2 regions of the Arthrobacter sp. 08Y14 genome follow, and region 2 is predicted to be linked to the other one. Evidence: riboswitches for the same ligand, from Rfam matches in the RefSeq annotation. Region 2 holds a riboswitch; the other holds the start of a gene.
What was found. A riboswitch is a leader RNA that binds a small molecule or an ion and turns the genes downstream of it on or off. The one in region 2 is predicted to bind cyclic di-AMP.

Region 1: another riboswitch for cyclic di-AMP. It lies ahead of CXR03_RS08920 (LysM peptidoglycan-binding domain-containing protein); the one in region 2 lies ahead of CXR03_RS17285 (M23 family metallopeptidase).

What each region holds. Positions count from the first base shown of each region.
Region 1 is NZ_PJIX01000002.1:500,012-505,567, reverse strand. It holds gene CXR03_RS08930 (response regulator transcription factor) at 1-121, shown strand, start outside; gene CXR03_RS08925 (hypothetical protein) at 334-945, shown strand; cyclic di-AMP (ydaO/yuaA leader) riboswitch at 1,181-1,332, shown strand; gene CXR03_RS08920 (LysM peptidoglycan-binding domain-containing protein) at 1,337-2,242, shown strand; gene CXR03_RS08915 (hypothetical protein) at 2,391-2,897, opposite strand; gene CXR03_RS08910 (HAMP domain-containing sensor histidine kinase) at 3,015-4,244, opposite strand; gene CXR03_RS08905 (response regulator transcription factor) at 4,280-4,948, opposite strand; gene CXR03_RS08900 (FUSC family protein) at 4,988-5,556, opposite strand, start outside.
Region 2 is NZ_PJIX01000005.1:93,969-99,524, forward strand. It holds gene CXR03_RS17265 (molybdenum cofactor guanylyltransferase) at 1-379, opposite strand, end outside; gene CXR03_RS17270 (HNH endonuclease) at 379-879, opposite strand; gene CXR03_RS17275 (NlpC/P60 family protein) at 1,097-1,927, opposite strand; gene CXR03_RS17280 (NlpC/P60 family protein) at 1,960-2,796, opposite strand; cyclic di-AMP (ydaO/yuaA leader) riboswitch at 2,800-2,986, opposite strand; gene CXR03_RS17285 (M23 family metallopeptidase) at 3,082-3,852, opposite strand; cyclic di-AMP (ydaO/yuaA leader) riboswitch at 3,855-4,068, opposite strand; gene CXR03_RS17290 (metal-dependent transcriptional regulator) at 4,134-4,832, opposite strand; gene serC (phosphoserine transaminase) at 5,062-5,556, shown strand, end outside.

The sequences.
Region 1 (5,556 bases), on a different contig from region 2:
TTTCGTTTCCGAAACCGCCGTCAGCAAGCACATCGGCAATATCTTCGCGAAACTCGGTCTTTCTCCGTCTGACAGCGGCCACCGCCGGGTTCTGGCCACTTTGGCGTACCTTCGGTCCTAATTGACTGGGATTTACGGAAAGCATTTGCTGACCCAAACATTTTTTCTCCTGCGCACCCCGCCCGCACTCTGGACAAACGTGTCACCGGACTGTACCGCTGGTCCTTCCATCCAGTCCGCTGCGGCACAGCGAACAGGACAGGTAGGCTAAAGAGTGCCCCGGTTCCGGTTGATGCATACCCGGTCCGGCAAGATGACGAGGAAGAGATGAATATGCCAGAGCTTCAAGGGAACGATCCCGACAGTATTCGCCAAGAATTCGGTTACCTCACCGTCGCGGAAATCCTGCAGCTCTGTGCCACCCAGAAGATCCTGGACCCTTCATCCATACTGATTTCCCGCAAAGCACAGCTGGGCGAGGGTAATGTGTTTTATCCCGGAACCGTTATTGCCGTCGACGAACAGAGTTTCTGCGTCATTGGAGACCGGAACATCTTTTATCCAAGTACGTTCTTGTCTGCGGAGGACGGCGGAATGCTTCTGCTCGGCTCCGAAATCACCCTGGGGCCGGGCGGCGTCCAGCTCACGGCGGGCCGGTCGGATGCTGTTGCAGTGGGCGACCGCGCCCGGCTCACCCACGGTGCCGTCGTGACGGGAAGGTCGGTGCTTGGCTCCGGATCGCAGATCGTTGGCGCGGTCCGTGCGGAGTCAGTGGTGCTGGCCGACGGCGGGGACCATGCTTCGCTGCCGGCCGAAAAGCGCGGTTCAGTGCTGAAGGGATCCGGTGTTGCCCGCGGGCTGAGGCTTGCACCCGGTGACCTGGTGCACGGATTCGGGGAGTTGACCTCAGCCACGCTCCAGCGCCAGACGGATTCGCCTGCCTAACGGTCTCCGGCGGGCTGATTGCGGGGATCCGCCGGCTCCCCATACCCCCGGTTTCCGGGGGCGCGGCGGCCTATTGTGCCACCGGCCACCAATACCATACAGCGGCGCCACTCACACGCCTGTGCGACCTTCGTTACTAAATAGTTATCTGCCCGTAATCAGCTTGTACTGTTGAAGCCATGCCGTTACCTGAAACGGCGCCCTTGACTTGTTACCTAGCTCTGCCGCTGGTCAAGGTCCACAGATTTCACACTTCGGCAGAGGCGGGGGAACCACTTACGGGTTCCTTGAATCCTTGGGGTTAAGTCAGCCGAGGGTTTCTTCGGCGGACCGGATGACTCCCATCCGCATCCGACAGCTCACCTCGCAGGTATCGGGAGAGGTAACTCTAATGTTGAACAATACTCGTGGACGCCACCGTGCCGGAAATATCGGAATGTGGGCCGCAATCGCAAACACCGCAAGCGGCAAGGCCCGCACCGTGGGCAGCGCCGCTGCAGTCATGGCGGCAGGCTCCGGCCTGGTGCTGAGCATGGCCGGCCCCGCCTCGGCAGGCGTCATCGCAAACGACTCAACCGAGTCTTACAGCGCTCCTGCGGCTGTCACCGCGCCCGTGGAAACTCCGGCACCCGCCGCGGTCTCCACCGCGTCAACGCACGTTGTCCAGCCGGGCGACACCCTGAGTGCAATTTCAGCCACCTACGGCGTCAGCCTGGACAACGTCCTGGCACTGAACGGCCTTGCGCTGGAATCCATCATCTACCCCGGTGACGTCATCACGTACGCCGGAGGCGCTGTTGCTGAGGTAGCTGAAGCTGCCTACGCCGCACCCGCCGAAGCTGCCTACGCTGCACCGGCTGAGGCCGTCTACGCCGCACCGGCGGAAGCCAGCCCGGCCGCAGCCGACTTCAGCACCTTCAGCACCCAGGCGTCCTCCGTGACCCCGGCCGCTTCCACGGGTGCAGCTGTCACCGGCACGAACTCCATCATGCTGAACTCCGCCTACGCCCAGATGGGCGCCGCCCAGGACTGCACCGTCCTGGTGGAGGTTGCCCTCCGGGCAGCCGGCCACTCGGTGGGCGACCTGGCACCGGCACAGCTGGCTGCTTACGGAACCCCGGTTTCTGACCCCCAGCCCGGCGACATCATCTACTACGCCGACGGCGGCATGGGCTTTGCCCACATCGCCATCTACGTTGGTGACGGCCAGGCCATCCACAGCGGATGGAACGGCAACCAGACTGTCCAGCAGAGCGCCAACGTCGGTTCCGGCGCTGTCTACTACCGCGTAGCGTAATCTCGCAGCAGTAGCTCCTATCGGGGCGCAGGAAGCGAACGGACCTGCGCCCCGATAAAGGTAAGAGAACGCCCGGCCAGTTGGCCGGGCGTTCTCTTTGGTTAGTTAGGACACGCACCCGGTTGGGGTGCGCCGGTGAACTGAAATGTCAGGCCGCGGGCTCGTTCTCAGTGTTTTCGTTTCCATCGTTCCCGCCGTCTTCATGGTGGTCACCGTCGCTGTGTCGGTCCCTGGCGGGGCGGTCTTCGTCCGGGGTGCCATCGTCGAACTTGCCATCGTGATGGCGGCCGGCGTGCCCGCGTTCCGGTGCATCCTCGGGGGTGCCATCCTCGGTGGCGCCGTCGTCTGTGCCTTCCTCGACACCCTTCTTGTCGCCGTTGTCCGGCTCCTGTCCGTCGCCCTGGGCTTCCCCGTCGTCGCCGCGCATCTTGTGGTCGCCGTCGCGCATACCCTTTTCTGGCTTGGAATCAGTGTCCTGGTCCGTGTCCGGGTCCTGCTGGTTTTCCTGCTGTTCGGTCACTGACGCCTGTTCCTGGTCGACACTGTTGTCACCAGTGGCCAGGCCGGCAAAGAAGGCACCAACCAGCAGTGCCAGACCTCCCACGACACCAAGAATCCAGCCGAGCGGGCCCCTGACCTTGTCCCGGAAAGCCATCGTGTTTACTCACCTCCAATAGTGGTTTACCTACACAACTATTTTCGGAGCTGATTCTTCGAGGATTCTTAGACTTCCACGACTCTCGGGCTTCCAAGGCTCTCGGGCTTCCGCTGCTCAGAACGGGGAATGCTCCCGGGCTGCCGGAAGCCGCACTTCCAGCACACCTCCGGACCCGTTCACCGCCGGCAAGGCCTGGACGCTGCCGCCGTACCGTGCCGCAATTTCCGCCACGAGGGCCAGTCCCAGACCGTAATGCCGTGGTCCCGGCGTTTCTTCTGCCCTGTCGCGGGCCGAGGCAAACCGTTCGAAGGCGTGCCGGCTGAAACCGGGCGGAAAGCCAGGTCCGTCGTCGGACACACGAATGACCGCTTCTCCGCCGCTTTTTCGAACCGAGAAGCGCACCTGTGAACGGGCAAAGTCCAAGGCGTTGGCGCCGAGCGCCGTGAACACCCGCTGCAGCGCGAACTGTCCGCCGCGCACCAGCACCTGCGGCTCGGGGGCTTCAAGTTCCAGTGTCAATCCCCGCCGATGAGCCGCGGGTTCCAGGGAGTTGACGGTGGAGCCGGCCAGCGACACCAGGTTTACCTCCTCCAACGGTCCCGATTGGCGGGGATCAGCAGACATCAGCAAATCTTCGAGGATTCCGTTAAGCACCTTGGTGTCATCCACCACCTCGTCGGCAGCGTGAACGGCTGCCTCGCGGGACTTCGGCGCATCCGTTTCCGCGGCCAGCCGACGGCGGAGCATCTGTGCGCGCATGCTCAGGAGTGTGAGCGGTGTCCTCAATTCATGGCTGGCATCGGCAACAAAGCGCCGCTGCAGGGCCAGGGCTTCGGCCATCGGCCGCATGGCGGCCCGGGCCGCCCAGGCCGAAAGTGCACCGGCGGCAAGCCCCGCCGCAAGAACCGACACCACCAGCGCCAGAGCCAGGCGTCGCAGCTGTTCAGTGGCCTCCCGTGTGTCGACGGCAGCCTGCACCACATCGCCGCCGCGGCGGGCAGTGAGGACTTCATAGCTGCGGTCCCCGGCGGTTACCGTGTCCCGGCGGGATTCCCCGGTTCTTGCCACTTCAGCCAGCGCCTCTTCGTCCGGCAGACCCGAGGGCATGTTGCGGGACACGGCCAGCCGGCCGTCGTCGTACACCGCCAAAAACACATCCAGCGGAGCTTCCCGCGGAGAGTCGGACTCCACAGCCGAAATGAGGGTTTGTTCCACGGCGCTCCGGGTCTGGGCGGACACAAGCCCGTACACGAGAACGCCGGCCAAACCCAGCAGCACCACGGTCAGCGCCGTGAACTGTACCGCCAGGCGCAGCGCCGCCCGCCGCAGTTCAGTGTCCTCCAAACTGCGGGGTTTCCCGCTCCACGGCCGCCGAACCCTCATGACCTGGTACCGAGCCGATAACCGATTCCCCGCACCGTCAGTACTGCCTGCTTGCCCAGCTTGCGCCGAAGGTAATGCACATATGTGTCCACCACCCCGTCGTCGTCCGCTTCCGGAAAGACCGCGCTCAACAGGTCAGCCCGCGGAAACACCTGACCGGGCCGGCGGGCCAGGTGTTCCAGCAGCGCGCTCTCCCGGTCCGAGAGCACCACCACTTCCCCGGCGTCGGTGGTTACCGTGCGGCCCGCGGTGTCGAAAACTCCGCCGGGCACGGACAGGACGGGAACCCGGGCGATGTTCCGGCGCCGCAGTGCCCGAAGGCGGGCCAGCAGCTCGTCGATGTCAAAGGGCTTCGCCAGGTAGTCTTCGGCTCCGCGGTCCAGCCCCTCGACGCGGTCCGCGGGGTTGCCCAAGGCGGACAGGACCAGGGCTGGTGTCAGGATCCCGCGGCTGCGGAGCCGCGACAGCACATCCAGCCCCTCGATGGCGGGCAGCCCGCGGTCCAGGAGCAGAACGTCGAAGGGGTGGGTCAAGCCCTCGTGGAGTGCGCGCTGGCCGTCAAAAGCCAGGGTCACGGCGTAGCCCTCCGATTCCAGGAGGTCCGCCAGCATCCGGGACAGCTGCCGGTCATCTTCCACGACGAGAATCCGGGGTCGGTCCGTCATGCCGAAAGTCTATTCGCCGGGCGCCCGGCGGGCCCGGGGTCAGCTCGGGTTTGGGTACCGGTGGCCCTCGATTGCTGCTGAATCGTTCGCTATGGAGGGCGCCTGCGTTCCCCTTTGGCGCGTGGTGAGCAGGACGACGCCGACGGCGACCACCGCGCCGATGGTGGTTTCCACCGCCCGGTCAATGGTCAGTTCCCAGACCGGCTGCATGGACACAAAGCCGCCCATCAGCAGGGCCACAGGGGTCAGGAACACCATGGCCAGCGCATAGTGCCGGATCACGTAGATCTCACCGGCAAACTGCAGCAGGGTCAGCAGGACGGCCAGCTGCACCGGGGTCCAGTCCGGTTGGAGCAGCAGCGCGGAGAGCAGCACTCCGGCGTAGGTTCCCAAGATGAAATGCGCCGCCCGCAGCGGAGCACGTGCGGCGTTCACGGCAGCAATCGGGGCGCATGCCGCCAGCATCGCCCAGTAGCTGTGTCCGGGTCCAACCAGTACGGCAAGGGAACCGGCCGCTGCCACAGCAGTGACGTATCTGCCCGAATGCTGCAGGATCGCCCGCCGATCCGGCGGCGGCACGGTCGGTCGGTGCCACAGCGGGCTGTGGC
Region 2 (5,556 bases):
CTGCCGCGGAGATGAACGGCATGTCGCAGGCAAGGACCAGCGTCCATTCGGGCGGGGTTGTCCCCGTGAATTCATCCCCTGACGCCAGCGCAGTCCATGCTGCGGCTACGGCGGCTGCCGGGCCCGAGAACGGCGGGTCCTCCCGGACCAATTGCGCAGGAACACCGGATGCCTCCACGGCAGCGGACAGCTCCGGCGGCCCCGCTACGGCGCAGCTGCGTGCCCCGGACGCAGCCTCCAGCGCAACTGCCAGAAGCGTGCGGCCGGAAGACTCCAGCAGAGCTTTCGGTGTTCCGCCGAGCCGGGAGGATCTCCCGCCGGCAAGAATAATGGCATTGTGTCCGACCAAATGGCCCAACCCCCAGGTATTGGGCTCCATCAGGCTGCTGTGCCGGCATCGAGGAACTGATTCCATTGCGGTGCCGGCCGTTCCAATTCGCGAATTTGCCAGCGTGCTCCCCGCGGCGGCTGGGGCCGGAACCTAAGCTGCCATCCCAGCTGGGTGAGGGTCCTGTCGCCTTTTGCATTGTTGCACCGCAGGCAGCATGCAACCAGGTTTTCCCAACTGTCCGCCCCGCCCCTGGCCCGGGGAAGGACGTGGTCCACGGTGGACGCAGCCTTGCCGCAGTAGGCACATTGGTGACCATCACGGCGCAGGACTCCGCGCCGGGTGGCAACGGTGCCTTCCCGATACGGAACTTTCACATAACGGTGCAGCAGGATCACTGATGGTCGAGGAAGGATTTCCGTGGGCCCAACCACAGGTTCGCCGTCTTCTGCAACAACGCTTGCTTTTCCTGCCAAGACCAGCACCAGCGCCCGCCGGAAGCTCACTACAGCCAACGGCTCATACCCGGCATTCAGAACGAGAGTGCGCATAGACGTTTTCCTCTTCGCCTGCGGTCCGTCGGCGGGGCCAGACCCGTCAACGGATGAAGGGACTTCGGATGATCTATGGAAAGGGTATGCCCCCATCCGGGTCTTCGCCATTTCCGGCAGCGGCCGCAGGTTTAAACGCGTCAAGGGTTCCTCCCGAAGGAGGAACCCTTGACAACTCCGGCATATCGGAGTGTGCGCAGAGTGTTCTACAGGCCCTCTAGCGGACCCGGATGTACACGCCGCCCGAGCCGAGCTCGGCCGGAGCCACTACCGTGGAGTTTCCGTTGAAGCCGCCGTGGATGGCCTGGCCGTTGCCCACGTAAACAGCAATATGGGCCATACCCATGCCGCCGTCTGCGTAGTAGATCAGGTCGCCCGGAACAGCCTGTGAGGCGCTGACGGTGCTGCCCAGGGACAGGTAGCCTGCAGGCCAGTCGTGAAAACTGATTCCTGCAGCAGCCAGTGAGTTGGTAACCAGCATGGTGCAGTCCTGCGACACGCCCAGCTGGGCGTAAGCAGCCGCTGCAATGATGGAAGCCGTACCGGAGGCCGCCGGAGCGCTGTCCTGGACCGGAGCGGGGCTGGCCGAGACGGCAGGTTGTGCACCGTAGCCCGCAGGAGTTGCGTCCTGCAGCGGGGCTGCCGCTTGGGACTGCTCTGCCGCGGGCTGCCCTGCCTCGGACTGCATTGCCGGCGTCTGCAGCGCAGTCTGGGACTGCACGGCAATCTCAGGCTGCACTGCTTCAGGAGCCGTAATGACACCGGCAACGGCCGGACGGTCAAAGTTCACGGAAGCAGTGGAAGGAACCGTCAGTTGTGCGGCAGCGGCCAGGTCCAGCGTGCTGGTCTGAACGTCGCGGGCAACATCGGAACCTGTTGCGTTGGCTGCGACACCGGAAGCCAGAACCAGGCCGGATGCAGCAACAACAACAGCCGCCTGCCGTCCCATGGAACCGGCGTTGGCAGACACTGCCTGGGCAAGTGCACTCAGCGGTGCGGTGCGTTCCACCGGTGCGCGGTGACGGGCACGCTCAGTTGTAGAAGTCATGCGAGTGAAGTCTCCGTTATCTGCAACTGGGCTTAGCTGACGCGGACGAAGCTTGCGCCGCCGAGGTAGGACAGCGGGTGCAGAACGGTGTTCATACCGTCGAAGCCGCCGCTGATTACCTGACCGTTGCCCACGTAGATTGCTACGTGGCCGGAGGTGATGACGAGGTCGCCCGGCTCGGGCGAGCCGACAACAGAGCCGTATGCGAAGAACTGCGCGGGAGCCAGGTCGCCAACCGACTTGCCGACCGAACGCAGTGCATTCTCCACCATGGCGGTGCAGTCCTGGGCAACGCCGATCTGCGAGTAGGCGGAGGCTACCAGGGCCGCGCCAATACCGCTGGCTGCGGGAGCAGGAGCCGAAGCAGGTGCGGGAGCCGGGGTGTTGACGGCCGGAGCCGCTGCAGGTGCCGCGTTGGTGGCGGCCGGGGCTGCGGGCTGGGCCTGAACGGCTACGGCCTGCTGCGCCTGAACGGCGGCAGCCTGCTGGGCCTGAACTGCCTGCTCCTGGGCTACGGCGGCTGCAGCCGCTGCTGCTTCTTCCGCAGCAACCTGGGCACGGTATTCAGCGCCGGATACAGCAGAGACCGGCTCAATGGTGGCCAGTTCGAAGGGTGCCTGTGCGGAGACCGAAACGGCGCCGGTGGTGGTTACGGCACTGAGCGGAGTGGCCTCGAGTGCCTGACGATCGGTGCTGACGGCTGCCTGGGCGGGAAGACCAGCGGCCAGGACGAGTCCTGAAGCAGCGACGACGACGGCTGCCTGGCGGCCGATGGTTCCCACATTGGAGGTGACGGCCCGGGACAATGCTGAAATTGGGCTCGACTGGACGGTGGCCGCGCGACGGCGGCCGTGAGCTACTGATGACACAAGTTTGCCTCTCCCAATGCCTGCGAGGTGAGCTGTCGGATTCGGATGGGAGTCACCCGGTTGCCGGCTGTGAAGCCTGGCAACTTAACCCCAAGGGCTTCTTGCGAAGCCCGAATTTGGTTCCCCCGCCTCTGCCATGCGATGTTGCGAACGGACCTCAGACAGTGGCAGAGCTCGGCGATCTGTTAGAGGGTGCCCGATCTTTAGGTCGATCAGGCACGAGGATGACCTTACAACAACATTTGGCCAATGTCACGTTCAGGTCACGGAATGGTTATCCTGCGGTCACAGCCAGCCCAGCGGGTCAACAACTTCGCCGTTCACCATGACCTCAAAGTGCAGGTGGCAGCCCGTGGAAGCACCGGTGGTACCGCTGGCCCCCACCAGGTCCCCCCGCTCCACCGTGGCTCCCACAGCAACGGCAAGGCTGGACATGTGGTTGTAAGTCGTTTCAACACCGTTACCGTGGTCCACAACCACGCGGTTGCCGCCACCGTAGGCGTGCCAGCCCGAGAAGGTCACGGTCCCGGACGCAGCTGCAGTGACGTCAGTGCCGCAGGCGGCCGAAAAGTCCTGGCCGCGGTGCATCTCGCCCGCGGTGCCCGTGATCGGGCTGACCCGGTAGCCGAAGCCCGACGTTTCAACGAGGTCCGCTGCCAGCGGCTTCGCGAGCGTCCCCTTGGCCGCGCCTGCAGAGATCTCCGAACCGGAGGCAACAACCACGTGTCGGAGTTTGGCTTCGGGATCGAATTTGCTGCTGAGTGCGGCACGTTCAAAGCTGACTGTCGCTTCGGGATCAGCCGATACCACCGGGGCTTCAACCGCAACAGCCTGCAGTTCCTGCACGGGCTCGCTGACGGCGGCGGTGGTGGGGATGGCAACGGTGAGGATCAGGCCGGAGGTTGCCGCTGTGATCGCTACCTTTTGTGCGGTGTCGCCTAGGGTGTGGTTCTTGGTTTCCGCGCGGCGGCGGCCGGATGTCTGGCCGTTCCGGGAGCGTGGAGCCGGGGCCGGAGCAGACGCGCGGCGCCTGCCCGGGGCAGCATGCTTCGACAAGGTATACCTCTCTCATATGCCTGCGAAGTTAGCTGTCGGATTCGAGTAGAGAAACTCGGCCCCGCACTCACCACCGGCCACACCAGTGGTGCGGCCGCTGTGCTGATGCTGGAGGCTTCACCCCGAGGCAGCCTTGGCTGCCGATTGATGGGTCCTCCGCCCCTGCCTGAAAGTCTGAAATTCCGGGCCAGTGGCAGGGTTCGGCGTAAGGCCCGGATAACGGTGTTATTTCAACGTCATTAAGTCACTATAGGTTAAGGAAGCCAAAAGAGACCATTCCGTTATCCGGCGGTGGAAACAAACACGTGGTTGGCTACCTCTGGAGGAAGCTCGAGCGCCCCTTCAATCCCTGGTACGCGCACGGAGATGTAGCCGGCCACCGTCTCGGCGGTAAGTTCCGCACCCGGGCGCAGCCCTGCCTCATCAAGCTGGACGAGCAGTTCGGGCTCCACCTGGACCGGTTCGGCAAGGCGAACCAGCTGCAGCTTGGTTCCGGGCTCAGTCGCGGCAACCGCTGCAACCAGGTTGATGACTCCGTGGTGGAAGAGTTCGGCGGCTACTCCGCCAATCTCTTCCAGGCCCGGGATGGGGTTTCCGTACGGCGATTCCGTGGGCCGGCCCAACAATTCATAAAGGCGCCGCTCCACCCGCTCGCTCATCACGTGTTCCCAGCGGCAGGCTTCATCATGCACATACGCCCAGTCCAAGCCGATCACGTCTGAGAGCAGCCGTTCCGCCAGGCGGTGCTTACGCATCACTTCCGTTGCCCGGCGCCGGCCCAGTTCGGTCAGCTCGAGATGCCTGTTCCCGGACACCACCACCAGTCCGTCCCGTTCCATCCGGCCGATTGTCTGGGAGACCGTTGGCCCGGAGTGGCGCAGGCGTTCTGCGATCCGCGCCCGGAGCGCAACAATGTTCTCCTCTTCAAGCTCCAGGATGGTCCGCAGATACATCTCAGTGGTATCGATGAGGTCCGTCATGGCAGGGCCGCTCCTATGTATTCGAGGGAAGATCAGGAGAACAACGGCTGGACGCCGCCGCCACAGGTGATTACTGCCAATACGTTACTTCATTGACCCACGGGGCGGATAATTCCAGCGGTGTCCGGCACCTTGCTGAGCGAGTTCACAAATGGCCCGGACACGGCACGGTGGGGCAGAATAAAAGGGCATATCAGAGCACCCTGCCTACCGCTTGGAGCGATACCCCATGGGCGAAACCGCCTCGCTAACGATTCCCGCCGAACTACTCCCCCGGGACGGCCGGTTCGGTGCCGGCCCCTCCAAGGTGCGTCCGGAACAGATGGAAGCACTGTCCCGCGCCGGCGCAAACCTGCTCGGCACCTCCCACCGCCAGGCACCCGTCCGTAATCTTGTGGGGAACGTACGGGAGGGACTCTCCAGCCTTTTTCGCGCGCCGGACGGCTACGAGGTGGTACTTGGGGTAGGCGGTTCCACCGCATTCTGGGATGTGGCGTCCTTCGGCCTGGTTCGGGAAAAAGCACAGCATTTGTCCTTCGGCGAGTTCGGTTCCAAATTCGCCGCGGCCACCAACAAGGCTCCGTTCCTCGCGGAGTCCTCCATCATCAAGGCTGACCCGGGAACCCGTCCCGAGGCTGTCGCTGAGGCCGGAGTGGACGTTTACGCCTGGCCCCAGAATGAAACATCCACGGGCGTCGCCGCACCGGTCCGGCGTGTTCAGGGC